3 regions of the Pseudarthrobacter sp. MM222 genome follow, and region 3 is predicted to be linked to each of the others. Evidence: riboswitches for the same ligand, from Rfam matches in the RefSeq annotation. Region 3 holds a riboswitch; each other region holds the start of a gene.
What was found. A riboswitch is a leader RNA that binds a small molecule or an ion and turns the genes downstream of it on or off. The one in region 3 is predicted to bind S-adenosylmethionine.

Region 1 (9,352 bases), 120 kb from region 3:
GGGTCTGTGAGGTGCCGTACACCACCCGCGCGTAGATGTCCCGGCCGAGGTGGTCGGTGCCGAACCAGTGGTCCAGGCCGGGAGCCTGGAATTTCTCCTTTGGAATGCCGCTGATGGGGTCGAAGCCGGTGAACAGGCCCGGCAGAACGGCCCAGCCCAGCAGAATCAGCAACGGCAGGACGGTCAGCCACAGGCTAACCGAGCGCAGCACGGTTCCCCGGCGTTTGGCCGGCACGGTCCCGACGCCGTCGGTCTGCGGCAAGGCCGCCTCATTTCCGGGATCTGTTCCCAGTAGCTCGACGCTCACAAAATTCTCCGTTCGGGCTTAGGCGGTCAGTGCTCGTGGCGAGCCCTGGGCGCTGCTCTTCAGGACGCGGGGATCCAGCAGCGGATACAGCAGGTCGACGATCAGGTTCACCGCGACGAACGCCGTCGCCGTCAGCAGCACCAGACCCTGGACGAGGGGCACATCCTGGACCGTGACGGCCTGGAGTACCACCGACCCGAGGCCGGACCGGGCGAAGACCGTCTCGGTGATGACGGAACCGGCCAGCAGGGTTCCTACGGTGATGCCGGCGATTGTCATGGCGGGCCCCGCCGCGTTCTTCAGCGCATGGCGGCAGAAGATCCACGCGGGCGAGGCGCCTTTGGCGCGCAGGACGTCGATGAACGGCTGCTCGTAAACGTGCGTGATGCTCTTGAGCAGCACCTGCGCGATCGGGGCGGAAACGTGAAGGGCCAGGACCAGGACGGGCACCGCCAATGAGGCAAAGGACCCGTCCGGGAACAAGGACATCACGCCGAGCTGGATCGACAGAAGCTGCAGCAGCACCAGCCCGAGCCAGAACACCGGGACCGCCGCGAACAACGGCGGCAGGTTGGTGATGAATCGCTGCAGCAGGGTGGAACGGCTCAGCGTTGCCGAGGCCACGAGGGCGACGGCAAGGACGACGGCCACCACGAATGCGCTGGACGCCAGCGCCAGGGTGGATCCGGCGACTCCTCCGATGCGCGCCGCCACGGACTGCCCCGAGGCCAGGGAATATCCCACGTCGCCCCGGAGCAGCTGCCCCAGCTGGCTGATGTACTGCACCAGCAGGGGCTGGTCGTAGCCGTATTGGGCCTTGATGGCGTCGATCGTTGCCTGGTCGGCCGCCGCGTCCGCCGAGAGGAAGATTGTGACCGGGTCGCTGGGCAGCAGCTGCACTGCCAGGAACACGAGGGTGTACGCCAGCCAGATGACAACCAGTGCCTGCCCGAGGCGGCGTGCAAAGTAAAGGCCCATGATCAGCTACTTGCTGGTCTTCCAGGCACCCTGGAAGATCGGGGCCGTGCCGGAGGTGAATTCCACATGCGCCGTGGAGTTGGCGCCGTAAACCTGGACCTCGTCCCAGAGAACGAGGGCCAGCGCCTGGTCGGCAACCAGTGCCCGCTGTTCCGCGGCGACGAGCTCCTTGTGCTTGGCACCGTTGGTCGCGCCGCGTTCACTGGCGAAGAGCGCATTGAGCTGCTGGTCGGCATTCAGTGTCTGCGTGTTCGTCACCGGGCCGAAGACCGGGCCAAGGCCGCCGTACACGAACTGCCGGGTTCCGAAGAACTCCACGTTCGCATCTTTCATGGCGGTCGCCAGGAAAGTGTTGTCTGCGGCGCGGTTGACCAACTTCACGCCGATCTCGCGCCACTGCTGCTCGATAAGTTCGAAGGCCGGCTTGATGACGACGGAGTTGTTTGAGGAGGTGACCGTGACTTCGAGCTTCTGGCCGTCCTTGGCGCGGATGCCGTCGGCGCCAACCGCCCACCCAGCCTCCTCGAGCAGGGTCTTGGACTTCTCCGGGTTGTAGGCCAGTTCCGCGGAGAGGTCAACGAAGTCCGGTGCCTCACGGTTGAGGATGGAGCCGGCGAGTTCGTAGCTGTCGGAGAGGACGGTGTCCTTAATCGTCTGCCGGTCGATTCCGGACTGCAGTGCCTGGCGGACCTTCGCGTCGGCGAGCTTGCCGCTGCCGATGCGTACCGCCGCCATGTTTGACGTCAGGTCGATGCCCTTGGCCGGAAGGACCTGGTTGCCGCTGCCGGCAAGGGTGGTTTCATCGGCAGGCTGCAGGCCGCGGACCAGGTCAACCTGGCCGGTCTGCACGGCACCGGCGCGGTGTGCCACCTCCGGCAGGTACTTCACAACGACCCTGTCCAGGTAGGCGGCCCCCTGGTTCGGGGCTCCTTCCGGGGCCCAGGCGTAGTCTGCACGCTTGGCCAGGACGATTTCCTCATCTGCCTTCTCTGATTCGAAGGCGAAGGGACCAGAGCCAGATATCTTCGCGATGGCTGACTGGCCGGCGTTGTCCAGGGCGAGGGTCTTCGGTGAGACGAGTCCGGCCGTGACGGAGGAGGTGGCCCGCAGGAAGTTGGCGTCGGGGGTGGACAGCGTCACTTCCACCTGGTCGCTGCCGATGACCTGGGAGGACTTGTAGGCGGAGAAGTCGACGTTCGGCTGGATCTTGGCACTCTCGATGCCCTTTCCCAACGCGTCAAAGTTCGCCTGGACCGCTGCGGCGTCAAGGGGCGTTCCATCGCTGAACGTCACGCCGGGGCGGATCGTGAAGGTGAACTTGGTCTGATCCTCGCTCGCCGTGAATTTGCTGGCGATCCACGGAACAAGTTCACCCTTCTCGGCGTCGAAATACGTCAGCCGGTCGAGCACGCTGTTCAGGACGTTGGCCTTCTCGTAGAAGCGTGCCGCCTGGGTCTGGAAGTTGTTGATCGGCGTGACTTCCGCGAAGACGAAGGTCCCGCCCTGCACCGGAGTGCTGTCCTGGGCCTGCGCGGCCGACGTTCCGCTGGCGCCGCCGCCGCAGGCGCTCAGGGCCAGGGCGGCTGCACCCATGAGGGCCAGCAGGGTCAACGGGCGGCGTTTGGTCTTCGCTCGCAAATGGGCCTTGCGGTATTCGTTGGTATCCATCGTGGATCCTCTCGGTCGTGACCGAGGGACTCCAAGACCCTGCAAGTGTGCCCGGCTCAACTCTCGCTTTGCTCGGTGGAACTTGGGATCTCGGCAATCGCCATCGGTCCTGGCATTAGCACCGTGCCCGAAGGGTGGTTGCTACGGCGTCATCGAGCCAGGTCTCTCAGCCGATCTGGATGGTGTTAATTCGTTCTGTGGCAGTTTTTCGTTCGCCCCGAACGTTTCAGACCGGGACAACATCCACTTTGTTGCAGAATCTTCGATTTCCCAACAATCGCGACACGTTCTGCAACAATCGAGCACCCAAGCCGCGGCCCGGAAAGTGACCGGCACTTCTGCGCGCGGCCATAATGTACGTTGGCAACCGGTTCAAAAAAGCACAGGAATGAGAGTCACTCAGTGGCAAGCGATCACGACGGCGCCCGGCCCCCGGCGTCCACGGAGTGCCTGGGTAGTCCGTGCTCCGCCTGAAGCGCCTTGCAGTGTTCAGCGTGTTCGTGTTCTGCGTTGTCACCGGATTCTTGTTCTGGGCGCTCCCGCTGTCCGGTGCGCAGGCGCGCGGGGCCCTGCCCCCGCCGCCCCGCGCGGAGGCGAAATTCGAAGTGCTGTCAGCAGGCAGCACCCCCGCCGTGAACGTAACGCGGAGTGCGGACGCCCAGTGGCTCCTCCGCGCGGCGGCGCAGACCGGCATACCCGCCCGCGCGCTGCGGGCCTACGTGGCTGCCGCCGGTGCGGCCAGCGATTCCACTCCGGCCTGCGGCATCGGCTGGAACACGGTGGCGGCCATCGGCTTCATCGAATCCGCCCACGGAACCTACGGCGGCGGACACCTGACGAGCGCAGGGCAGGCGAGCGGGCCGATTATCGGCCCCAGCCTCGACGGCGACGGTTTCGCCGCCATCGCGGACACGGACGACGGCGCCCTCGACGGCGACGCCCACTGGGACCGCGCCGTCGGGCCAATGCAGTTCATTCCCTCCACCTGGCGGTACGCAGGTAGGGACGGGAACCACGACGGCGAAGCCGACCCCTTCAACATCGATGACGCCGCGCTAAGTGCCGCCTCGTACCTGTGCGCCCAAGGCCGTGACCTCACCACAGCAGCGGGCTGGACAGACGCCGTCTACTCCTACAACCAGTCTGATACTTACATCCACGAGGTACGCGACCAGGCCAAGGCATACGCCGCACTGGCGGGCCCCGCCGGGTAACGGGATCCGCGCCGTCGCTAGTTTGCGACGCTCACGGTGCGGCTCCTGGGCCGGGCAATGGCGAGACGCTATCCGAATATCCTGCAGATAGCCCCGGCCGCCCGCCGCGATGAAGGCTCGGTAGTCGGGACCGGCTGTGACGACCAGTTTGAGTTTGAATTCGCGCTCGACCTGCTCCTTTGGACGGCTTCGAACGGCTTCACCAGCGGGGGTGGACGTCGACGCAGGCAAGCAAGCACCGGCAGCCCACCCTCCCACACGCTCCGTAGGATCAGCGTCCGTCCCGTCACGACCGGAATTTGAAGGAGTCGACGACTGCGCCGGCTCCGGCCCCGCCGTGGTAGTCAAGCAGGCTGTGCTGCCCGAGCACGGCAGTGACCTCGATCGCGACGTTTCCTTCCTTCCAGTCGAGGAGGAAGAGGCGCATTTCCAGCGGGGCGCCGATCACGTGATGCAGCTCAGAAACGCCGCCGCCGATGATGACGGGAATCGCGTGGATGACGCCGTCGAGCGGGCAAGGGCTCCTCCACCCTTCACTCACCCGGAAGTCGAGCGCGATACCGGACAAACCGCCCACCGATACGGGAGCGTCGTCCACGATCTCGAGGCCCGGCACCGTGCGGTACCACGCAGCGAGTTCCGCGGCGCTCGTGCCGACCCCCGGCTGCGCTTCTTCGCCGCAGGACGCCGGAGCACTGACATTCTGGTAAACGCCGATGTAGCTCCCGCCCCAGATGCCCTCCTCTGGATCGTCGATCCGGCTTAGCAGTACATTGCCCGGCAAATCCTCACCGTTGGCCCAGCCTTCCGGGACGGTGTACGACAATGTCGGTTCAAAGGACGTGGTCGAGTAGGTACCCGCATCCAGGGGGCCCAGGCAGACACCACCATGCGGATTCGGGCAGACCAACGCTGCCGGCTGCCCTGACCGTTCGAGTGTGACCCCGTCCGGTGCCGCGATCAGCGCGGCGGCCTTCACCTCCTGAGGGTCGAGGGCACGCGACCAGGTTCGCACGTCGGCAACTGTGCCTTCGAATGAGTCAGCCAGTTCTCCGTGCGCTTGGCCGCGACCGAATAGCAGCGAACCTTGCGCTGCGAACAAGGGGTCCGTGGCGACACCCTCGACGCTGGCCGGGTAGCCGTTGAGAAAAAAGCGGGCCCGTCCACCAGCGGAATCGTAAACTCCCGCGAGATGTACCCAGGCGTCCGGTTTTACCCCGACTCCTGAGGCCCGGTCGCGGTTGGTCACGAAGTTGTCCCCGTTGCCATCTTTCGGTTTGACCGAGAACGACCAGAACCCCTCGGCGACGCCCAGAAAAAATGCACCAGCGACATCCCCGGACTGGCTGAGGACCGCGGCGTAGTCCTTGGGCTGACCCGTCGGGCGTACCCAGGCGCTCACTGTGAAGCTCGAGTCGGTGGCGATGGGGCCAGGCGCCGAGGTGGTGGCGTAGCCCGCGCCGTTTATCTGCAATCCGTCGCCTGTCCAGCGGGCGCCGTTTTCGACCGAAAGAGCCACGCCACCGACCGAAGCTTCGGGACGCGTGAGGGACCAGACATTCGCGGCGCCCAGGTTGTCAACGGAGGTGCACGCGCCGAGCGTTCCCATCAGAACGCTGGCGAGGATTACCGCGACGGTTCGCGCCCGGCGGGGAGGAGAAGACAGTTTTAGGGTTGTATTCATGCCGGCATCGTCGCACCCGCCGGTATCCGCACCGGCCGGAACGGTATCCATCCGGTATGCGGGAAGCCTCCGTCCGTTGACACTGCTCTCCAGGCACCTCAACAATGCCTCATGGGTGTATCCGTGCTCGGCGCCGTTCAGGTTGATGGCGCGCCTCGACTCGCTCCGCGCGAACAAATCGTGCTCAGCGTGCTCGCGCTGCGAAACGGCGAGGTCACCTCGACCGGCACACTCGCCGACGCCATCTGGGGCGATGTTCTCCCGGGCACGTGGCGCAAGCAGCTTCAGGCATCCGTCGGGGTGGTCCGGCGGGCGGTCGGCAGCGAACGTATCGAAACTTCAGCGAACGGATACCGGCTTCAGCTCGAGGACGGCGACCTGGACATCTCGCGGTTCGAGAATCAGATCGGGCGCGGACGGATGCACCTGGACGGCGGGCAGCCGGGGCGCGCTGTCGCGGAACTGCGGCGCTCCCTGGCGATCGCGCCGACGGACCCTTTCCCTGCACTCCGCGGCTGGCGGGGAGCCACCGATGACATCGCGAGGATCCTCGAGTTGCGGCACGGCGTCGAGGACGATCTGCTCCGCGCTCGGCTCGCCACCGGTGACCATCCCACGGTCGCGGCTGACGCGGCGCGCGCAGTCGCGGCCGAACCCTTGCGTGAAGCCCGCTGGTGGGCGTTGGCCCTCGCGCAGTACCGCTCGGGGCGGCAGGGGGAGGCGCTGGCGACCCTGCGCCGCGTGCGCGCGCTGCTCGCGGATGAGCTCGGCGCCGACCCGGGATCCGAACTTCAGACGCTCGAGAAAGCGATTCTTCAGCAGGATCCTGGGCTCCTTGATGTACCAGCCACGCAGGATGGGGACGACCTGTGCCCCTATCCCGGCCTCGCCCCATTCGGTATCGATGATGCGGAGCGCTTCTTCGGCCGGGACACCGACATCGCGGCGACCGCAGAGCGGCTCACTCGCGACGGATTCTGCGTCGTCTCCGGGCCATCCGGGTGTGGCAAGTCCTCGCTACTGCGGGCTGGGGTGGCACCGATGTTCCTGGGCCGCGGCGACGAGGTCACCATCACCACCCCGGCCCGATCCCTACCTGCGCTCAGCGTCGGCGACGGCTCGCGGCATCTACTCGTCATCGACCAGTTCGAGGAGGCCTTCGCCGCCGCAGCGCCCGTTGCGGCCGCGGAATACTGTGCCGGCGTCGCGCGACAGCTCGACGAGGGACACCGGGTGGCGATCGTCGTCCGTTCGGATCTCCTCGATGCTTGCGCCTCACAGCCCGGGATCGCTCCGCTCCTGGCGACAGGCCTTCAGGTGCTGACGGCCCCGGCCGCCGCCGCGTTGACAGCCGCGATAAAGGAGCCTGCCCGGCAGGCGGGGCTGACTTTCGAAGCCGGGCTGGTCGATCTCATGGTGAGCGAGACCGAGGCTCACCCGGGCGGCCTGCCTCTACTCGCCCACGCCCTCGCCGAGACCTGGGCCCGACGTGAGGGCTCGACGCTTACTCTCGAGGCCTACCGGGGAACCGGCGGGCTCAGCGGATCGATCAGCCGAACGGCCGAACGGCTGTATCTTTCGCTGACGGAACCCGACCGCCAGGGCTGCAGGCTCCTGCTGCTCCGGCTCGTCTCGATCACCCACGGTGATTCGATCGTCCATCGGCCCCTGCCTTTACGTGCGCTCACCGGAGACAGGGGACTTGAGGGTATCGTCGGCCGTCTCGCAGCTGCGCGGCTACTGACGGTAGAGGCGGACATGGTGAGCCTGAGCCACGAGGCGATCAGCCGTGCGTGGCCCCGCCTGCACGATTGGCTCGAGGTTGACCGAGAAGCGCACCGCGTGCTCGAGCATCTGAGCAGGGCAGCGGTGGGCTGGGCGGAGTCAGGCGAAAGCGACGACGAGTTGTACCGCGGTGCGCGCCTGGCCGCGGCGAGAGAGCTCATCGACGAGAACCCGGGGAGCCTGACCCGGACCGAGTCCCGCTTCGTCCGCGCCTCCATCGAGGGAGCCGACCGCGGCGAACGGGAGCGCCGCGAGCGGGCCATAAACGATGCGCGGCAGAACGTCCGCCTCCGGCGGCTGCTCAGGACCGTCGCCGGTGTGCTGGGTGTCGCCGTCATCACGGGGGTCCTCGCGGTCAGCGGAGCAGTCGAGGCTTCGCGCCGCAGCGAGGAATCCCGTGGAGCTCAGCAGGAGGCTCAACTCGAGGCAATGGTCGGCCAGTCGAGTGCGCTGCGATCATCCGCCCGCGACCTGGCGACGCTCCTGGCCGTGGAGGCGTATCGCCGGTGGCCGGACGACGCGCGCGTGCAGTCCGCGCTCCTCGGGGTTTTTAGCACGGAGCCAGGATTTCTCGGGTATCAGCGGATATCAGGGGTCGACAGACTGATCGCGGCAGCATTGCCGGGCGGTACCGGCGCGGCCGTGCTTCTCGGCGACGGGAACATCGCGCGATACGACTTCGAGACGTCGGCCATGAGCGAGCCGATCGGGGCGCCGGCTTACGAACGGTCCATCGTCGAAGGTACCGTCCTGGGGATGAGTGCCGACGGACAACGTGTCGTTGCTGCCGTGCCGGGAGAAGGTGCGGTGTGTGGTTCGGCGACTCCCTGCACGCTGGTCAGCGCCTTCGACCTGCCCAAGGGAACAAGAGTCCTCCCACCGACTGCGGTCAATGCAACCGTCGACGATCTTGTGGTCGACTCGACTGGCGCATTCGCAGCGCTCGCCGACGCCGGCACTGGGAGTGTTAGCATTCTCGATCTTTCGAACGGACTGCTGAGCGGCCGCATCGAGAATCAAACCGGCCCCGACATTCCACGGAACGTAAGCATCGCATTCTCGGCCTCGGGAAAGCTCGTAATCGGATCGAGCGGTGGCCTACTCCGAATCGCCGACCCGGCGACAGGGAACGTCGCGTCCGAAGTTCAGGCACCGCCTGGAATGGTCGGTGTTCGGCTCGTCGACGCCGGCGGCGGTCTGGTGGTCGGCGCCGGCAACGACGGCCTGGCCGCGGTAGATCTCAAGGAATCCCGCGTTGTCTGGAGCACGGGTTTCACCAGTTCCCATCCGGAGCCTTGCCCGTGGCTTGCTGCCTCAGTGGCTTCCGGCGCGGCGTATTGCGGAGACCGTTTCGGCAAGATCGAGGAGCGGTCAATGATCGACGGCGGCCTGACCGGGAAAAGGTTCGACCCTCAGCGCGGCGATGTGGGCGAGTTGATGGTCTCGGCGGACGGACGGACTTTGGTCGCCGTGGGCGCGTCCGAGCCCGTGATCACCCGCTGGCGGTTGGATGGCAGCGGCCCGGTGGCCACCCTGATCGCGGAAGGTCAGGTGAATCTGGACCGCTACGACATCTCTGGCTCACGCCTCGTCACCGCGACGCGGAGCCCGGGGTCGAAGCGGTCCGACGAGTTCAGCGACTACTCCCTCTGGGATGCCGACGCCGACGCGCGCGTGCGGCGGATGGGGGTGATCGAAGGTGCCGGCTGGGTGGCG
Region 2 (9,352 bases), 1.7 Mb from region 3:
GCCGTGGCCCGAATCGAAGTCTCTGAGATCTCCGGGGACCCGCTCACCGTCTCGCTGGTGAACGGCCGGCTGGAGGTACGGCACCAGCTGCACGGGGCCCAGGGCTGGTTCAAGAACCTGATGGGGACCGTCAACAACAACAGCAGCAACGCCGTCGTCATCAGCATCGCCCTGCCCGCCGGCGTCGAGGTCGAAGCGGGCACGGTCAGCGGCGACGGCCTGGTGTCAGGTATCAGCGGCCACAGCCGCCTCAGTACTGTCTCCGGCTCGGTCCTCGCCGACGGCACCTCCGGTGAGCTCGCGGTCAACACAGTCAGCGGGGAAGTGATCGCCCGCAACCACCGCGGCGTTCTGACGGCCAAGAGCGTCTCCGGGGAAGTCACGGCCTCGGGCGAGTTCAGCAACATCCGGGCCAACACGGTCAGCGGCGACCTCAGCTTTGACCTGCACGGCTTCACGCATGACTTCGGGGCCAATTCCGTCTCGGGCGACGTCACCATCCGGCTCCCGCACGACGTCGGTGTCGACATCGTGGCGAAATCCGCCAGCGGTGCCGTCATCATCGACAACCAGAAATACATTCAGCCCGGCGGCACCGTTCAGACGATCGCGGGCCCGGATACCCAGCTCATGCTGGTCCGGACCAACTCCGTCTCCGGAAAGACCTCCATCTTCCACGGCCAGCCATCCGCCGATACCGGACAGGCACGCTGATGCCCGCCGTCTTTGCCCACGGCGCCCTGCGGCTGTATCTGCTCGCGCTGCTCGAGTCCGGCCCCAAGCACGGCTACGAGCTGATCAAGGCACTCAGCGAACGTTTCGGCGGCACCTACTCCCCCAGCGCCGGCACGATCTACCCCCGGCTCGGGAAACTTGAGGAGGAGGGGCTCGTCGCCACTGAGGCCGAGGGCCGCAGGACGAACTACAGCATCACCCCGGCGGGGCTTGTGGAACTCAACCGCCGGCGGGACGAGCTTGCGGGCGTCGAAAACGAGATCTCCGCCTCGGTCCGCCGGCTCGCCGACAACCTGCGGCAGGACATCCGGGTCAACATGCAGGGCCTGCGGGCGGACCTGGCTGCGACGGCCGAGGCGGCCCGGTCCGCCGCGCGTTCCGCTTCACCGGTAGCGGGGTCAGCGACCGTTCCCCGCTACTCCCAGGAAGGGGACGCCCGGCTGCGGGAAGCTGAGATGCTGGTCCAGGCCTTCCGGGATGACATCCGCATCGAACTGCGCCGCCACGGCAGCGTCCGCCCGATCACGCCGGTGACGCTGGAGACGGTCAAGACCGTACTCGACCAGGCGCGGATCTCCATCCGCAATTCGCTGGAGGGCTGAGCCGTAGTGATTGTCGGCCCGGTTCGCGGCTTAACCCGTGATGTGGGAGACTTGAGGGCAGCTCTTTTGAGTACCCAGATTAAGGAGGCCAGCTATGAGCAAACGTGCACGTAAACGTCGTGACCGTAAGCGTGGCGGCGCGAACCACGGTAAGCGCCCCAACGCCTAAGCAAAAGCTTGGATTACAGCTTTAAAGCGAATGACCCCGGAGTCCTCACGGATTCCGGGGTCATTCGCTTTGTGCGGTCCTGGCGGTCAGGCCTCTACCGGGTTGCTGGCGTGGATCCGGTCGAGAATCGCGTTCTTCAGGTTCTCTGGGGCAGCCTCGGTGCACGAACGCTTCACCATTACGCGGATGACACACTCGAGGTCATACTGCTCGAAGCACTCCGGGCAGCCGTCCAGGTGGTCCTTGATCTCTGCGATGTCATCGTGTGTGAGCGCCCCATCCAGATACTCGTAGATCCGTTGCATCCGGGCGTCGTCGCAGTCGCCCAGTCCCTGGCAGTCGCTCATTTCCTGTTCTCCTGTTTGTCGCTTCCGGCTGTTGCTTTGGGTTCGGCCGCCTTGAATCCCCGTTCGGCCGCGTAATCGGCGAGCATGTCGCGCAGCATCTTCCGGCCGCGGTGCAGCCGGGACATGACAGTCCCGATCGGGGTGTTCATGATGTCTGAAATTTCCTTGTACGCGAAGCCCTCGACGTCGGCGAAGTAGACGGCCAGCCGGAACTCCTCCGGAATTGCCTGCAGGGCCCGCTTCACGTCCGTGTCCGGTAGATGGTCCAGGGCTTCCGCCTCGGCCGACCGCAGGCCCGCAGAGGTGTGCGACTCTGCCCGGGCGAGTTGCCAGTCCTCGATCGTGTCCGAATTCGACTGCAGTGGCTCGCGTTGCCGTTTGCGGTAAAGATTGATGTAGGTGTTGGTCAGGATGCGGTACAGCCACGCCTTCAGGTTGGTTCCCGGCTTGTACTGGTGGAAAGCCGAGAATGCCTTGGTGTAAGCCTCCTGGACCAGGTCCTCGGCGTCTGCCGGGTTTCGGGCCATCCTCATGGCGGCGGAATACAGCTGGTCCACGTACTGCATGGCATCACGTTCGAAGCGGACCCGGCGCTCTTCTCCCGTTTCGGTGGTGGTGTCCACCTGCTGCCCGTCGACGATCATCTCCTGGGCAGGGTCAGGAGACGCGCCAACCGGGCTGGCTAAGGGTGTCGGGCTGGGCGTGGCGTCGTTTCCGGCAACCTCGTGCGTGGCCGCAACGGCCGGATCCATGGAACTCATTGCCTTCAAGTCTACTGTCACGTGGCGCGGGCTTTCGGAACCAGCGTCCAGGGATTCAACCCGGCGGACAGGCTTCGCTTTGACCCAGGGATTTCCGGGCCCCACCTTCAGCTTTACGCTTTCCTTCACGAGCAACACATTTCCGCCCTCCATGCCTTCATCGCGCCGCGGCAAGCCCCGCCGTTACGGCGTCGCCCTCTTTGCACCGCTGCTGTTCTGGACTCCTGCTGTTCTGGAATGCTGCTGTCCGGCCCGTTCTGCCGGGCCAGATGCCACTCCAAATCCGGCCGCGCTATGCGCCCGGGAACCTGCAATTCACAACCACGCGCAACAGGCAAATATTCCGCAAAAGTGCAAGACTAGAACCGGTTCTCCCGCTTCGATTCCGCGGTTCGTTCATCCAGGAGGAAATTCATGTCCTTTGTCCGTTTTCTCGCCCGGCCCATGCTCGCCTCCAGTTTCGTCCTCGCCGGCATGGACAAGCTGAAGAACGCGGACGCCACTGCGACACAGCTTTCCCCCCTCCTGCGCCGCGCGGCCGCATCGCTGCCCTTCCAGACCGACGAGAAGGTCCTCGCCCGGGTTCTGGGCGGCACCCAGGTCGGCGCCGGAATCTGCCTCGCCCTGGGCAAGGGGTCGCGCCTGGCCGCCACTGTGCTGGCCGTGATCTCGGCCCTCAACGGCTACGTCGAGTGGCGCAGCGCGGACAGTTCCTCCAAGGAGGGCCGCGGTTCCCGCCGTAGGCAGCTGCTCAAGAACGTGACACTGACCGGCGGCGTCCTGCTCGCCTCCGTCGACACAAACGGAAAGCCCGGCCTGGCCTGGCGCGCGGAGCACCTCGCAGCCGATGCCAGGAAAACGGCCGGACACCTCGCCTCGGACGTGAAGAGGACCACGGGCAAGCAGCTGAAGAAGGCCGACCAAGCCGTCCGCAAGGCCGTACCCCACACGGCCGGAGCATAAGAGAGCAATGACAGGCGCCACCCCCACAGCAGCTGTTCACCCCATTCCGGCCGACGGGGCTCCGCACTGGCGGGCCCCGCATGCCGGACGGCCCGTCGACGCGACAGTCACCGTTCCGGGGTCCAAGTCCCTGACCAACAGGTACCTGGTGCTCGCTGCCCTCGCGGACGGCCCCTCGCGCCTGCGGGCTCCATTGCATTCGCGTGACTCGGCACTGATGATCGAGGCGCTCCGCCAGCTCGGAGCCACCATCACCGAGGTTCCCGGCGACGGCACCTTTGGCCCGGACCTGGAGATCACGCCGATCGGCCTGGACGAGCCGGCGTCCGCGGGAAGCATCGACTGCGGCCTCGCGGGCACCGTCATGCGCTTCGTCCCGGCGGTGGCGGCCCTGCGCCGCGGCGGGACGCTGTTCGACGGCGACCCGCACGCCCGCAAGCGGCCAATGGGAACCATCATCGAGGCGCTGACCGGCCTGGGCGTTGAGGTCCGGGGGCCGGACGGCGGAGCGGCCTCGTCCCTGCCGTTCACCGTCCGGGGCACGGGCACCGTGCGCGGCGGCCATCTCGTCATCGACGCCAGCGCCTCCTCCCAGTTCGTGTCCGCCCTGTTGCTGGCCGGCGCGCGCTTCGCCGAGGGGCTCCACCTGGAACACGCGAGCGTGGAACACCCCGGCAAATCCGTGCCGAGCCTTGACCACATCAACATGACGGTCGCGGTGCTGCGCACGGTCGGAGTCGACGTCGATGACTCCCGTCCCAACCACTGGGTTGTCTCCCCCGGCAGCATCCGCGCCTTCGACCGCCGGATCGAACAAGACCTCTCCAACGCCGGCCCGTTCCTGGCGGCCGCTCTGGCAACAGGCGGCACCGTGCGGATCCCAAACTGGCCCGCCGAGACCACCCAGGTGGGCGACCTCTGGCGGAGCATCCTGACCACCATGGGAGCGACCGTCACGCTCGAGGACGGGACGCTGACCGTCACGGGAGGCCCGGCCATCCTGGGCGGCGATTTCGACGAAACCAGCGAGCTCGCGCCGACCGTCGCGGCCCTGTGTGCGCTGGCCACGGGCCCGTCCCGGCTCAGCGGCATTGCCCACCTCCGCGGGCACGAAACGGACCGGCTGGCCGCGCTCGTGGCCGAGATCAACCGCCTCGGCGGAGACGCCGAGGAAACCGGCGACGGGCTCATCATCCGCCCGGCCGCACTGCACGGCGGCGTCGTCCACAGCTATGCCGACCACCGGATGGCCACAGCCGGGGCCATCCTGGGCCTGGCGGTACCCGGCGTTGAGGTCGAGGACATCGCCACCACGGCCAAAACAATGCCTGACTTCCCCCGGCTCTGGGAAGCCATGCTGGCCCAGGGCAGCGCCGCCGCGGGCACGGCAGCGCCTGCAGAGCCCGGCGCCTCGAACAAGGATGCGGCCCGTGGCCCGCAGCACTGATTCCTGGGACGAATCCGACGTCCGGATCCGTCCCAACAAGAAGGGCACGCGGCCGCGCACCAAAGACCGCCCAAGCCATGACGACGCCGTCACCGGCCGGATCATCACCGTTGACCGGGGCCGCTACACCGCCGTCGTCGACGAAGGCGCCGGAACTGAGCGCACCATCATCGCCGCCCGCGCCCGCGAACTGCGCCGCAACCCCGTGGTGGCCGGCGACTACGTCTCGCTCGTGGGTGATGTCACCGGGGAGCCGGACACCTTGGCCCGGCTCGTGAAGATCCAGGACCGCAGGACGCTGCTGCGGCGCAGTGCCGACGACACCGACCCGATCGAACGCGCCGTCGTCGCCAACGCCGACCAGCTCGTGATCGTGGTGGCGGCCGCCAATCCCGAGCCGCGGACCGGGTTCATCGACCGCGCCCTCGTGGCGGCGTACGACGCCGGCATCGAGCCGCTGCTGCTGGTGACTAAAGCCGACGTCAAGGATCCCGCCGAGCTGCTCTCCAATTACCAGCACCTCGACTTCCCGGTCATCATCAGCAAGACGGCGGATTCGGCCGCCTCTGGAATCGACGCCCGCTCGGACGACGGGCTGTCCGCCCGGCTGGACAAGGACGCGGTGTCCCAGCTGCGCGGCTACCTCGACGGGAAGGTGACCGTCATGCTCGGCCACTCCGGCGTCGGCAAGTCCACCATGGTCAATGCCCTGACCGGGGCCGAACGCGCCACCGGAGGCGTCAACGCCGTGACCGGCCGGGGCCGGCACACCTCCTCCTCCGCGCTGGCGCTCAAGGTCAACGATGCACCGGCCGGCAGCTGGATCATCGACACCCCCGGCATCCGATCCTTCGGCCTGGCCCATGTGGATCCCGACCGGATCCTGCGGTCCTTCCCGGACCTCGAGCCCGGCACGGACGCCTGTGAGCGGGGCTGCAAGCACGACTCCAGCGCCGTCAACTGCGGGGTCGATGCCTGGGTGGCGGCAGGCCATGCGGGACCGTCGGGCCCGGCCCGGCTCATGTCGCTGCGGCGCCTGCTGGGCACGGACCCGCGGATGGAAGCGCAGGACGTCAAGGAACTCGGCACCGTTTCCTAGGCCACCGGGGACGTGGCCTCCCGGCGGGGCGGCAGCTTTGGCGGTAGTTTGGAACCATGAGTCAACCCGCTTCGAGCTATAACGATGACCTGCGCCTTGCCCATGTACTGGCAGATTCCGTAGATTCCCAGACCATGAGCCGCTTCAAGGCGCTCGACCTTCGGATCGAAACGAAGCCCGACCTGACTCCGGTCACCGACGCCGACAAGTCCGCCGAGGAAGCCATCCGCGGCCAGCTGTCCCGCTCCCGGCCGCGCGACGCCGTCCTGGGCGAGGAATTCGGCAGCTCCGGCCACGGCTCCCGGCGCTGGATCATCGACCCGATCGACGGGACCAAGAACTTCGTCCGGGGCGTCCCCGTCTGGGCCACCCTGATCGCCCTCGTGGACGAGGGCGAGCCGGTCGTCGGCGTCGTTAGCGCCCCGGCACTGGGCAAGCGCTGGTGGGCGGCCAAGGGCGCCGGCGCCTACACCGGCCGCTCGCTCGCCTCCGCGACCCGGCTGAAAGTGTCCAACATTTCCGAGCTCTCCGACGCCTCCCTGTCCTACTCGAGCCTGGGCGGCTGGAAGGAACGCGGAAACCTCGACGAGTTCATCGGCCTGACCGAGGAAGTCTGGCGCACGCGCGCCTACGGCGACTTCTGGTCGTACTGCCTGGTGGCCGAGGGCGCCGTCGACATCGCCTGCGAGCCCGAACTGAATTTGTACGACATGGCAGCCCTGGTGCCGATCGTCACGGAAGCCGGCGGCCGCTTCACTTCCCTGGAGGGCGAGGACGGGCCGTTCGGCGGCAACGCGCTGGCGACCAACTCCATCCTTCACTCGGAGGTCCTCAAGCGCCTCAATCCGGGCCTCGACGACCTGCTGTAGCGGGAGGCCGAATCGGGCCGTAACAAAACGCTTCACATTCCTGCCCGTCTTTTCCCCGGCAGCAGGGATGTCTTACGCTCGAAGCAGGTCACGAGTGCCAGCGCTAAACCCCGGTTTGCTGGCCGGCAACCCTCCATTCGCGGTGGGGTGCCCCGGGTGACGACCTGGCCGGTCCGGAATGGACCCGGCAAGCGCGGACCCCCGGTGCACGGGGTCCTTTCTCGAGCGAGGTCCCATGACGACTGCAACTTTTCCCACCACCCCCAATTTCACCTCTCCGTCCGGGACGGCCGTGACCGACAGCTTCGCCCTTGCCGGCCGGCCGCTCGCCGCGGTCACCGGAGCGGAGATCCAGGCACCGTTGATCCAGGGCGGCCACGTCCGCTACGCCAACCTGGACTACGGTGCCTCGGCCCCGGCCCTGTCCGTGGTGTCGGCCTACCTGAACGAGATCCTTCCGTTCTACGCCAGCGTCCACCGCGGCGCCGGCTACGCCTCACAGATCAGCACCTCGGTCTACGAGAACTCCCGCAACATCGTCCGTGAGTTTGTCGGCGGCCGCGCGGATGACTCTGTGATCTTCACCCGCAACACCACCGACTCGCTGAACCTGCTGGCCGGCTGCCTGCCGATCGAAAACGGCCGGCACACCGGCGAGGTCCTTTACCTCGACATCGAACACCACGCCAACCTGCTGCCATGGCAGACCGTGCCGCACCGCAGCGTTGTGGCCGCCCCGACCATAGCGGAAACCCTTGAGAAACTGCGCGGGCAGCTGGCCGACGGCGGCATCAGCCTGCTAGCCGTGACCGGCGCCTCCAACGTCACCGGCGAGATCCTGCCGGTCCGCGCCTTGGCCGCACTGGCCCACGAGTACGGCGCCCGGATCGTCGTGGACGCCGCCCAGCTTGCCCCGCACCGGCGCATTGACATCTCCGCGGACGGCGTCGACTACCTCGCCTTTTCCGGCCACAAGCTCTACGCGCCGTTCGGCGCCGGCGTGCTGGTGGGCCGGGCCGACTGGCTGGACGCCGGCACCCCGCACCTGGCCGGCGGCGGTGCGGTCAGCGACGCACGGCTCGACACCGTCAGCTGGACCACCGGCCCGGCACGGCACGAGGGCGGCTCGCCCAACGTGCTGGGCGCCGCCACCCTGGCCAGGGCCACCCAGGTGATCGCGGCCCTGGACCAGAGCCAGTGGCACGCCCACGAGAACGCGATCCGTTCCTTCCTCGTCGAGGGCCTTCGGCGGATCGACGGCGTGACCGTGCACCAGATCTTCGCGGACACCGACGCTCAAGACCGCGGCCAGGGCGCCGGCACGATCGGCGTCGTCAACTTCTCCGTGGAAGGCTACGACGCCGGCCTGGTGGCCGCGTACCTGTCCGCCGAACACGGCATCGGCCTGCGCGACGGCCGGTTCTGCGCCCACCCGCTGCTCAAGCGGCTGGGCCTGCCCTCCGGTTCCCTGCGGGCCAGCTTCGGCCTCGGCTCGCGGCTCGAGGACGCGCAACGGCTCCTGGCCGGAATCCAGGAACTGCGGCAGACCGGCCTCGGCTGGGACTACGTCGTCGACGCCGGGCGCTGGGTCCCGTCAAATGACACCCGCAGCTACCCGCACTGGGCACCGAACACCCCGGGTACCGCCGGCGCCGCGCCGTGCGCCGTGGTGGACTAAGGCAGGAAACGCGGGCAGGTCCGCATGCGGTAAATTCAAAAGGTGAAACTGCACGGTGTTCCCAAACTGCACGGTGTCCCCAAACTGGGGAATGCTCCCAAACTGCACGGCGGACCCAAACTGCACCACGTACGGCGGCAGGAGCTCGGGCAGAGTTTCCAGGACGGCGGCGCCCACTACGAGCGCGTCCGGCCGGGCTATCCCGGCGAGTCGGCCGACTGGCTGATTCCCGCCGGCGCCGGCGACGCAGCGGACATCGGGGCGGGGACCGGGAAGTTCACCGCCCTCCTGGTCGAACGCGGTCTGCACACGGTCGCCGTCGACCCTTCCGCCGACATGCTGGACCAGCTCCGGCAGACGCTGCCGGGGGTGGCCACCATTGAAGGCACCGCCGAAGACACCGGGCTGGACGCGGCAGCGTTCGACCTGGTGACCGTCGCGCAGGCCTGGCACTGGTGCGATCCGCTCCGGGCCAGCACCGAGGCGGCCCGGATCCTTCGCCCGCACGGCGTCCTGGGGCTGATCTGGAACCAGCTGGACACCTCCGTGCCGTGGGTTCACCGGCTCTCCCGGATCATGCATGCCGGCGACGTTCACAAGCCCCACTTCAAGCCGCCTCTGGGGCCGGAATTCACCAGCCTCGAAAGCCATTTGACGCGCTGGGAAGATCCGGTGACCCCTG
Region 3 (9,352 bases):
GCCGGCGGTGCCGTTCCGTGGCGGGCGGTTAACGTGCGCAGTAAGTGCGCTCAGCAAGTGTGCGCGGTTAGTGTGCGCAGCCGCCGGGAGCCGGTTGCTGCCCCGGGGGTTGCGGTCGAGGGCCTGTTGCTGAGGGAGCGACGTGCCCCGGAAGTTACTGCCGCGGGGTGCGGACGACCTCGCTGATCCAGGCGCGCGTCTTTTCGTCGACGGGTCCGGCCACGTTGCTGGCCTTGGCCGCCCGGTCAGCCTTGATCTTCTGCAGGACCATCCGGCCCAGGCCGGCAAAGACAGCGGCGGCGACGACGGGCAACAGGACCGATTTTGATTTCTCTGACATGCGCACATCCTACTGACGGGGTCCGACCGAAACCATAGCCACGGCGCGCTGAACAGGCCCGTTGCCCCTCTCCCGTTCACAGTCAACCCCTGAATGCGGCCGGAGGCACCGTGGCCGGTAGAATAGGCATGCAAGCTCGCGGAGCGCCCGATCCCGTCAGTTGTTGACAGTGTTTTTGACGCCGTCAATTGACACCGTTTGATGGACCGTCGAAGTGGATAACCCCCTTGACGTTCACCACCTGACACCGACCGGCGTGAGACGGCATTACTCCGCTGCGCCCTTACCCAACGCTCACGCACAGGAGTTACCGGATGCCCCGGATCGTTGTCGACGTCATGCCCAAGCCCGAGATTCTGGACCCGCAGGGAAAGGCCATCGTGGGCGCACTGCCCCGGCTGGGTTTCACCGCTTTTAGCTCTGTCCGCCAGGGCAAGCGTTTTGAACTGACGGTCGACGGCGAGGTGACCGAGGAAATCCTGGCCCAGGCCCGCGACGCCGCGGAAACGCTGCTGTCCAACCCCGTCATCGAAGACGTCGTCAACGTCGAGGTCGTCGAGGCCTGACATGACTGAACTCCCCCTGATCGGTGAAACCCTCACCGACGCCCCCGCTGGCACCCTGGCGGGCGCTCGGATCGGCGTCGTCACCTTCCCCGGCACCCTTGATGACCGCGACGCCGCACGCGCTGTCCGGCTGGCAGGCGCCACGCCGGTTGCCCTCTGGCATGCCGACACGACGCTGGCTGACGTGGACGCCGTCGTGATCCCCGGCGGCTTCTCCTACGGCGACTACCTCCGCGCCGGTGCGATCGCGCGGTTCGCGCCGCTGATGGCCAAGGTCATCGACGCCGCCAACTCGGACGCCAGGCTGCCCGTCCTGGGAATCTGCAACGGCTTCCAGATCCTCACCGAGTCCCACCTGCTGCCCGGCTCGATGATCAAGAACGATCACCTGAAGTTCATGTGCCGCGACCAGACCCTCCGGGTGGAGAACAACACGACGGACTGGACCCGCGACTACGCCGCCGGCCAGGAAATCGTGGTACCGCTGAAGAACCAGGACGGCCAGTACATAGCGGACGAGAAAACCCTCGATGCGCTGGAGGCTGAGGGCCGCGTCGTGTTCCGCTACGTCGGTTTCAACCCGAACGGCTCCCGCCGCGACATCGCCGGCATCTCCAATGCCGCCGGCAACGTGGTGGGCCTTATGCCGCACCCGGAACACGCGGTCGAGACGGGCTTCGGGCCGGAAACAGTCGGGTCCGGCTCCGCCGGGATCGGCGGCTCCGACACGCAGGGCCTCGGTTTCTTCACCTCCGTACTGAACAAGATTGTGGGAGGCGCCAAATGAGCATCGACACCACCAAGAAATTCAACATCGACACCGTTGCAAATGCGGCCAAGACCCCGAACACCGAGCTGCCCTGGGCCGAACTGGGCCTGAAGCAGAATGAGTTCGAGGAGGTCGTGAAGGTCCTGGGCCGCCGCCCGACCGGCGCCGAGCTCGCCATGTACTCCGTCATGTGGAGTGAGCACTGCTCCTACAAGTCCTCCAAGAACCACCTGCGCCAGTTTGGCGAAAAGGTGACCGAGGAAATGAAAAAGGACATGCTCGTGGGGATCGGCGAAAACGCCGGTGTCACCAACCTGGGCGACGGCTGGGCCGTGACGTTCAAGATCGAGTCCCACAATTCGCCGTCGTTCGTGGAGCCCTACCAGGGTGCCGCCACCGGCATCGGCGGCATTGTCCGTGACATCATCTCCATGGGCGCCCGCCCGGTGGCCGTGATGGATCCGCTGCGTTTCGGCGCCATCGACCACCCGGACACCGCCCGCGTCATGCACGGCGCCGTGGCCGGCATCGGCGGATACGGAAACTCCCTGGGCCTGCCGAATATCGGCGGCGAGATGGTCTTCGACTCCGTGTACCAGGGCAACCCACTGGTCAATGCGCTGGCAGTCGGCGTGATGCGCCACGAGGACATCCGCCTTGCCAACGCCTCCGGCAAGGGCAACAAGGTGGTGCTGTTCGGCGCCCGCACCGGCGGCGACGGCATCGGCGGCGCGTCCGTGCTGGCCTCGGAGTCCTTCGACGACACCAAGCCGTCCAAGCGGCCCGCCGTGCAGGTGGGCGACCCCTTCGCCGAGAAGGTCCTGATCGAGTGCTGCCTTGAGTTGTTCAAGGGCTCGCTGGTTGAAGGCATCCAGGATCTGGGTGCCGCCGGCATCTCCTGCGCCACGTCCGAGCTTGCCTCCAACGGCGACGGCGGCATGGAAGTTGAATTGACGTCCGTGCTGCTGCGCGATCCCTCTCTGACCCCGGGCGAAATCCTGATGTCCGAGTCGCAGGAGCGCATGATGGCCGTGGTCACCCCCGAGAACGTTGCTGCCTTTGAGGCGGTCATGGACAAGTGGGCTGTGGAGTACTCCTGGTTGGGCGACGTGACGGACACGGGGCGCCTGATCATCACCTGGGACGGCGAGGTCATCGTCGACGTGGACCCGCGCACCGTGGCCCACGACGGCCCGGTCTACGACCGACCCTACGCCCGGCCCGAGTGGCAGGACGGCGTGCAGGCCGACGTGTTCACCGGCTCCGTCCAGGACGCCGGCCGGCCTTCCACCGCCGCGGAACTGGCCGCAGCAATCAGCGAGCTCATCGCCTCGCCGAACATGTGCGACAAGTCCTGGATCACCAACCAGTACGACCGCTACGTCGGCGGCAACACGGCGTTGGCCATGCCCGACGACGCCGGAGTGGTCCGGGTGGACGAGGAAACCGGCCTCGGCGTGGCCCTGGCCACCGACGCCAATGGCCGCTACACCTTCCTCGATCCGTACCACGGCGCGCAGTTGGCCCTGGCCGAGGCGTACCGCAACGTGGCCACCTCGGGCGCCGTGCCGATGGCCGTCAGCGACTGCCTGAACTTCGGCTCCCCCGAGGACCCCGACGTGATGTGGCAGCTGGCTGAGGCCATCCGTGGCCTCTCCGACGCCTGCATGGTGCTCGGCATCCCGGTCACCGGCGGCAACGTCTCGCTGTACAACCAGACCGGCACCACCCCGATCCACCCCTCCCCGGTGGTCGCGGTACTGGGCAAGTTCGACGACGTCGCCCGCCGCACGCCGTCGGGCTGGCGCGAGGACGGCCAGGCCATCTACCTGCTGGGCACGACCGCCGCAGAACTGGACGGTTCGGAATGGTCCAACCTGCGCGGACACCTCGGCGGGCTGCCGCCCAAGGTTGACCTCGCCGCCGAACGCGCGCTGGGCGAGATCCTGATCAACGCCTCCCGCGACGGCATGGTGGACTCCGCCCATGACCTCTCCGAAGGCGGCCTCGCAGCGGCCCTTGTGGAGTCGTCGCTGCGCTACGGCGTGGGTGCGCGGATCGCCCTCCAGGACGTTCTGGACCGCGACGGCGTGGACCTGTTCACGGCACTGTTCTCCGAGACCCAGGGCCGCGCAATCGTGGCGGTGCCCCGGTCCGAGGAAATCCGCTTCAAGGACATGTGCACCGCCCGCGGCTTCGCACACATCCGGATCGGCGTGGTGGACGCCGAGAGCGGCAAGCTGGAAATCAATGGCGTCGACACGATGGCCCTTGACGCGCTCCGCGAAGCCCACGAGGCGACGCTGCCGAAGTACTTCGGCTAGTCCCCACCGCCGCCCTAGCCTCGCGAGCTCGGCCAGGGAACCCTGGCGGCGTGGGCCCCCGTCGGTTGCTCCGTAACTGCCCTTTTGAACCCTCAAAACGGCAGTTACGGAGCAATCGTTCGTTAACGGCCGGGCCGCCAGCCCGCCTGCAGCAGCGCGGCGCGGATCTTGGCCACTGCGGCTTTGGCGTCATCGTGCATATGCCGTTTGGAAACGCGGACCTCCGTCCAGCCCAGGGCTGTGTACCGCTCGGACCGGGCGATGTCCCGGACGATCTGTAGCTCGTCCCCGTGATGTTCGCCCTCGTACTCGATGCCGATTTTGTACTTCCGGTAAGACAAATCGGGTTCGTGGTGCCGTGTTCCTCCATCGTCGGTGATCGGCACGTTCAGCTCCGGTTCGGGCAGACCTGCTCGCACGATCGCCAGACGGAGCAGCGTTTCTTGCGGCGAATCGGACCCCACCCGAATGAGGTTGAGGGCCTCCTTCGCTTTGCGGATGCCTCGCTTTCCCTTGTGCCTGTAGATCATCCGCTGGAGGTCGGAAATGTCGCAATGCGGTGTGCCCCTGCCCTCAAGGTCGGCCCTCGGCACGCGCACACAACTGTCCCCCATGGCCACGAGCTCGTCCACCGATAGCATTTCCGCCATATCCAACCAGATACGCTCCGGCGTGGTTACAGGGATCCCGTCAACTGTGGTGATCTCGTCCTCGTAGAGTTTCATCCGGTGGACGATCACGTGGGGCCGGTCGAGGTGTGCCTCGCCTGCGGGCCGGATGATGTGATGCATATCGGGGCTCTCCTTTCGCGGTCTCCGCGGCAATAGGAGCAGTTCCGCGGCAGTGAGGTGGGATGCGGCGCATCGCGTGTTGACCTCTATGAACGGCCGCACTCTGATACTCAAGGGGAGCTCCGACGTCCTGCCGTCCAAGCGGATGCCCTTACCGACCGCCGTCAGGGAACGGTGCCGCAGCCGCTTCGGAGACACACCAGCGAGGCGTGCTTCGGCAACGGTGAACGGACGGCCCTGGAGTTCACTCGGCAGCTGGCGTGCGGTCCTCATTGATCCATGGGACCAGAATCCTGCCGGCGGTGCAGAAGTTGTCCACAAGACCCATCGGTTGCTCCGCAACGGCCCTTTTGAGCCTTCAAAACGGCGGTTGCGGAGCAATCGATGCGGTTAGTCGTCGCTGCGGATTTCGCGCTGGCGGGCGCTGAGCAGCTCAAGTTCCGGGCGGGCCGCCATGAAACGTTCGACGGCGGCCAGCACCTCGATGAGGTGCGCCCGGTCCGCGGCGACCAGCCCGACGCCGATGACCGTGCGCCGGTACTGGTCCTGCAGTCCGGCCTCGGTGACGGAAACATCGAAGCGGCGCTTGACCTCGGCGAGCACCGGGCGCACCACCGAGCGCTTCTCCTTCAGGCTGTGGACGTCCCCCAGGAGAAGGTCGAATTCAGTCCAGCCGATCCACATGCCGGCGCCCCTTTCGCTACGCGATGGTCAGTTCGCCCATCCGGTCCCAGCCCTCGCCGTCGAACTGGCGGCTGACGATCCGGGGAGTCTCCGCCAGGGCCTGGGGCATGTCCGCCATGGCCTTCTTGAAGTGGGCGCTGTTGACGTGGTCCCCCGCGGCGTCGTCCTTGAAGGCCTCGACCAGGACAAATTCGTTGGGGTCCTCAACACTGCGGGACCAGTCGAACCAGAGGTTCCCGGGCTCCTGCCGGGTCGCCTGGGTGAAGTCCGCGACGACGTCGAGCCACCGCTCGGACCATTCGGGCTTGACCTTGAATTTGACGACGATGAAGATCACTGGCTGAGCCCTTTCGTTGCGTTTTCCAAAGGTTCCATTCTGGCAGCTCAGCAGGCTTTCATTGCCTCCCGGGCCAGCTCCTGCTGCTGGGGCGTTCCCACCCTGCCGGCCCACTGTTCGGCGAGTTGGAACTCCACCATCGCCTCGGTACACCGGCCGGCCTCGTGCAGGGTCCAGCCCAGGTTGCTGTGCAGTGCCACCAGCCATCGTTTGGTCCGTTCATCGTGCACCGTCGACGCGTACTCTAAGGCGCTGCGAGTCCAGGTCTCGGCGTGGGCGGTGTCCGCGACCGCCAGCATGTGCAGGGCGTCGACGGCCAGGAATTCCTCGCCCAGATGATCAGCCAGTTCGGCGGCCTGTTCGAGGAGCGGAACGGCCATCTCTGCGTGGCCGCTGGAGTTCAGCACCCGGCCGCGTTCCAGCAGCACACGGACGGCCACGGTGGGCTCCTCGCCGTCGATGGCGTCCAGCACTGCGTCCGCTTCTTCGAAACGGCCCTGCAGGCCGATCGCCCGGCCCAGCTGTGTTTTCAGCTCGGCCCGTTCGTCGGCGTCGTACCGGTCCTCGGTCATCGCGGTCCGGAAGCGCGTTTCCGAAATCTCCGGGTGCTCGAAGTCCCACAGGTGGTCAAGGGTCTGTTGGGTCAGCATTGCCTGCTCCTGATCAGCTTTCACCGGCGGCCAGTTGGTGTGCACTTTCAATGTAGCGGGAGGTGATGCGGCTCCGCGCCCACTTCGTCAGGACGCCGCCCGTGGCGTAGAACCAGTTGGCCGGCGCACCGAAAGCGGTAATGGCGATCGTTACCCGGCCAGTCCCGTCGATTTCGACCTCAAATGCTTCCTCGCCGCGAACGGGATGCCCCGGGAGGGTGCCATACCCGAATCCCGCGGACTGCGGGCCGGCCCCGGGCAACGGCTGGCGGACCCAGACAACCTCGCAGGGGGCGTTGATCCGGAACGGGCCGACTCCGAATCCGCTGACCACCCGCGTGCCGGGGACCACGGCCTCGGACTCCGCGCGAACGCGGAGCCCCGCGCCCTTCTGCAGGCGCCAGCTCAGAATTCCCTGAGCCACCCGCCGGTAGGCAGCAAAGCCCTCACCCACATAGGCCCGGGTGACAAGGCACTCCACGTCCGGGGGAGGCGGGCCGTGCTCGGTGGAGCCAATTCCCTCGTAGTTCAGTTCACCCGAGGCAATCCGCGGGCCGGTCACGGCCGTCCCCGCGGCCCGGAACCCTGCGCAAGCCGGGACCAGCCCAGTTGCTCCTGCTGGCGCCGGCTCAGCGTGGCAACCACCAGGTCGTAGGAGTCCTCGACCATGTCGCGGACCATCGAGTCCGGCAGCGCCCCGTCCAGCCGGACGCCGTTCCAGTGGGTCTTATTGAGGTGCCAGGCTCCGGTGATCTCAGGGTGGGCGGCGCGCAACTGCTCGGCCAGTGCGGGCTCGCACTTCAGGCTCACGGAAAAGTTCGCCTCGTCCAGAGAGGATAAGGCGAACATTTTGGCTTCGTGGCGGGTGCCGCCCGAGACCGCGGCGCGCACCTTGAAGACGGACGTCTCAGGTCCGAAGGGAAAATCCTCGAAGGCGCCGGGAAAGCCGAGACAGAGTTCCCGGAGCGCTGCTGCATCCATGCTCAGAGTCTATTTCTCCGGTCCGACTTTCGGCAGCGACGGTTCCGCCGCTAAAGTCCGAAGCGCCGGGCGTCCTGGGCCGGGCAGGCGTTCATGATGACATCAAGCCCGGCTGCCGTGGCGCGAGCGGCCGCGGCCTCGTCGATGACCCCCAGCTGCAGCCAGACGGCTTTGGCGCCGACGGCGATGGCCTGGTCCACAACGGCCCCCACCCGCTGCGAATTCACGAAACAGTCGACGACGTCGATGGGGTGCTTCTCGGCAGGGATGTCGGCCAGGCTGGCGTAGCCCGTTTCGTGGTGGACCGGATCGGCAGGAAGATTCACCGGGATTATTTCCATGCCCAGCCGGTCCCGGATGAACAGCGAGGTGTCGTAGGCCGCCCGCCACTGGTTGGTGGTCAGGCCGACGATGGCCCACCGCCCCTTGGTGCGCAGGAGCCTTTCGAGGACCGCGGGATCGTTGACATGAGGCATGAGCACAGCCTAGCGCCCGCCCCGACATTGGTTGCCCGCGACGACACGCGCGGAACGAATTTCCGAAGATCTGAACGACCAGCGGCCCCTCGGGCCGACGTGACCGAATATTACGCCGCGGGAGGCCGTAATTAGGGAAAACTGCCCGGCTCCGTTTTAGTTGAAAGTGACCATCCCGAGCGGCCGAGAGACCTGGATCGATGAAGCCGCAGCAACCCTGGTAGCCGGAAATCCAATGGCTCTTTCCGTAGGGTGCTACTGCCAGGACCGATGGAGTATTCCTATGTTTCCTGTTCTGTCCTAGTCCTCGCCTTCCTGCTGACGGATTCCCGGAACATCGGCCGCGCCGACCGTTGCTGCCGGCAATCGTGTTGCTCGCGGTGATCGTAAAACAACTGATGGCCTGCTGGGCCTTGCAGAGAAATGGGCGGTAAAACGATGGGCCTGAACACGACCGGATCCCCTCTGACCGGGGAGGGCGCCTTGACCGACACTTTCCCGGGCGCCGCCCCCGGCACTGAGGCGGAACGTATCGCGTTCTGGGAGGAAGCCGCGCTGCGCCTGGACTGGGAGCCCGCGCCCGGCCTCCAGTCCCCCGGGCAGGATAAGCCGTGGCACACCGCGCACCGCCTCGTCCCCGCCGACGTCGAGGCCGGCATTGGCCCGGCCATCACCTGGTTCGAAGGTGGGAAACTCAACGTCGCCTACAACTGCGTGGACCGCCACGTCGATGCCGGGCGCGGCGACAAGGTGGCCCTGCACTTCGAGGGCGAACCCGGCGACCGCCGCACCCTCACCTACGCCGACCTCCAGCGCGAAGTGTCCAAGGCCGCCAACGCGCTGCTGGGCCTCGGCATCACCAAGGGTGACAGGGTGGTCATCTACCTGCCCGTCATTCCGGAAACCGTGATCATCACCCTGGCCGTGGCCCGCATCGGAGCCATCCACTCGCTCGTCTTCGGCGGCTTCTCCGCCGAGGCGCTCAAGTTCCGGGTGGAGGACACCGGCGCCAAGCTGCTTGTCACCACCGACGGCCAGTTCCGTCGCGGCGCGGCCGTGCCCGTCAAGGACAACGCCGACGCCGCCGTCTCCGGCGACAACGCGGTGGAACACGTTCTGGTGGTCAACCGCACCACCGCACCGGAACTGCTTGATAGCGTGCCGATGACCGAAGGCCGCGATGTCTGGTGGCACGACGTCGTCGGGCCCGCCTCCGACGTCCACGCACCCGTTGCGTTCGACGCCGAGACTCCGTTGTTCATCATGTACACCTCCGGCACCACCGGGAAGCCCAAGGGCCTCGTCCACACCTCCGGCGGCTACCTCACCCAGGCGTCCTGGAGCTACGAGCATCTGTTCAGCAACCCGGACCCGGCGCTCCGCGACCAGGACGTCCACTGGTGCACCGCCGACCTCGCCTGGGTCACGGCCCAC

Region 1: another riboswitch for S-adenosylmethionine. It lies ahead of OM977_RS01365 (ABC transporter substrate-binding protein); the one in region 3 lies ahead of acs (acetate--CoA ligase).
Region 2: another riboswitch for S-adenosylmethionine. It lies ahead of OM977_RS13565 (aminotransferase class V-fold PLP-dependent enzyme); the one in region 3 lies ahead of acs (acetate--CoA ligase).

Annotation. Positions count from the first base shown of each region.
Region 1 covers NZ_OX352321.1:274,079-283,430, forward strand. Annotated here, with positions in the region: gene OM977_RS01355 (ABC transporter permease) at 1-211, opposite strand, end outside; gene OM977_RS01360 (ABC transporter permease) at 326-1,285, opposite strand; gene OM977_RS01365 (ABC transporter substrate-binding protein) at 1,292-2,953, opposite strand; SAM riboswitch class I at 3,051-3,139, opposite strand; gene OM977_RS01370 (lytic transglycosylase domain-containing protein) at 3,415-4,167, shown strand; gene OM977_RS01380 (LamG domain-containing protein) at 4,454-5,851, opposite strand; gene OM977_RS01385 (nSTAND1 domain-containing NTPase) at 5,963-9,352, shown strand, end outside.
Region 2 covers NZ_OX352321.1:2,971,189-2,980,540, forward strand. Annotated here, with positions in the region: gene OM977_RS13525 (DUF4097 family beta strand repeat-containing protein) at 1-714, shown strand, start outside; gene OM977_RS13530 (PadR family transcriptional regulator) at 714-1,337, shown strand; gene OM977_RS19765 (50S ribosomal protein bL37) at 1,432-1,506, shown strand; gene rsrA (mycothiol system anti-sigma-R factor) at 1,593-1,853, opposite strand; gene OM977_RS13540 (sigma-70 family RNA polymerase sigma factor) at 1,850-2,614, opposite strand; gene OM977_RS13545 (DoxX family protein) at 3,029-3,577, shown strand; gene aroA (3-phosphoshikimate 1-carboxyvinyltransferase) at 3,585-5,024, shown strand; gene rsgA (ribosome small subunit-dependent GTPase A) at 5,008-6,123, shown strand; gene hisN (histidinol-phosphatase) at 6,180-6,992, shown strand; SAM riboswitch class IV at 7,079-7,192, shown strand; gene OM977_RS13565 (aminotransferase class V-fold PLP-dependent enzyme) at 7,228-8,670, shown strand; gene OM977_RS13570 (class I SAM-dependent methyltransferase) at 8,755-9,352, shown strand, end outside.
Region 3 covers NZ_OX352321.1:398,575-407,926, reverse strand. Annotated here, with positions in the region: gene OM977_RS02055 (hypothetical protein) at 155-340, opposite strand; gene purS (phosphoribosylformylglycinamidine synthase subunit PurS) at 655-906, shown strand; gene purQ (phosphoribosylformylglycinamidine synthase subunit PurQ) at 908-1,693, shown strand; gene purL (phosphoribosylformylglycinamidine synthase subunit PurL) at 1,690-3,999, shown strand; gene OM977_RS02035 (endonuclease domain-containing protein) at 4,122-4,790, opposite strand; gene OM977_RS02030 (DUF503 domain-containing protein) at 5,181-5,474, opposite strand; gene OM977_RS02025 (putative quinol monooxygenase) at 5,491-5,811, opposite strand; gene OM977_RS02020 (hypothetical protein) at 5,859-6,461, opposite strand; gene OM977_RS02015 (DUF1990 family protein) at 6,475-7,023, opposite strand; gene OM977_RS02010 (MmcQ/YjbR family DNA-binding protein) at 7,020-7,442, opposite strand; gene OM977_RS02005 (CoA-binding protein) at 7,493-7,918, opposite strand; SAM riboswitch class I at 8,086-8,195, shown strand; gene acs (acetate--CoA ligase) at 8,357-9,352, shown strand, end outside.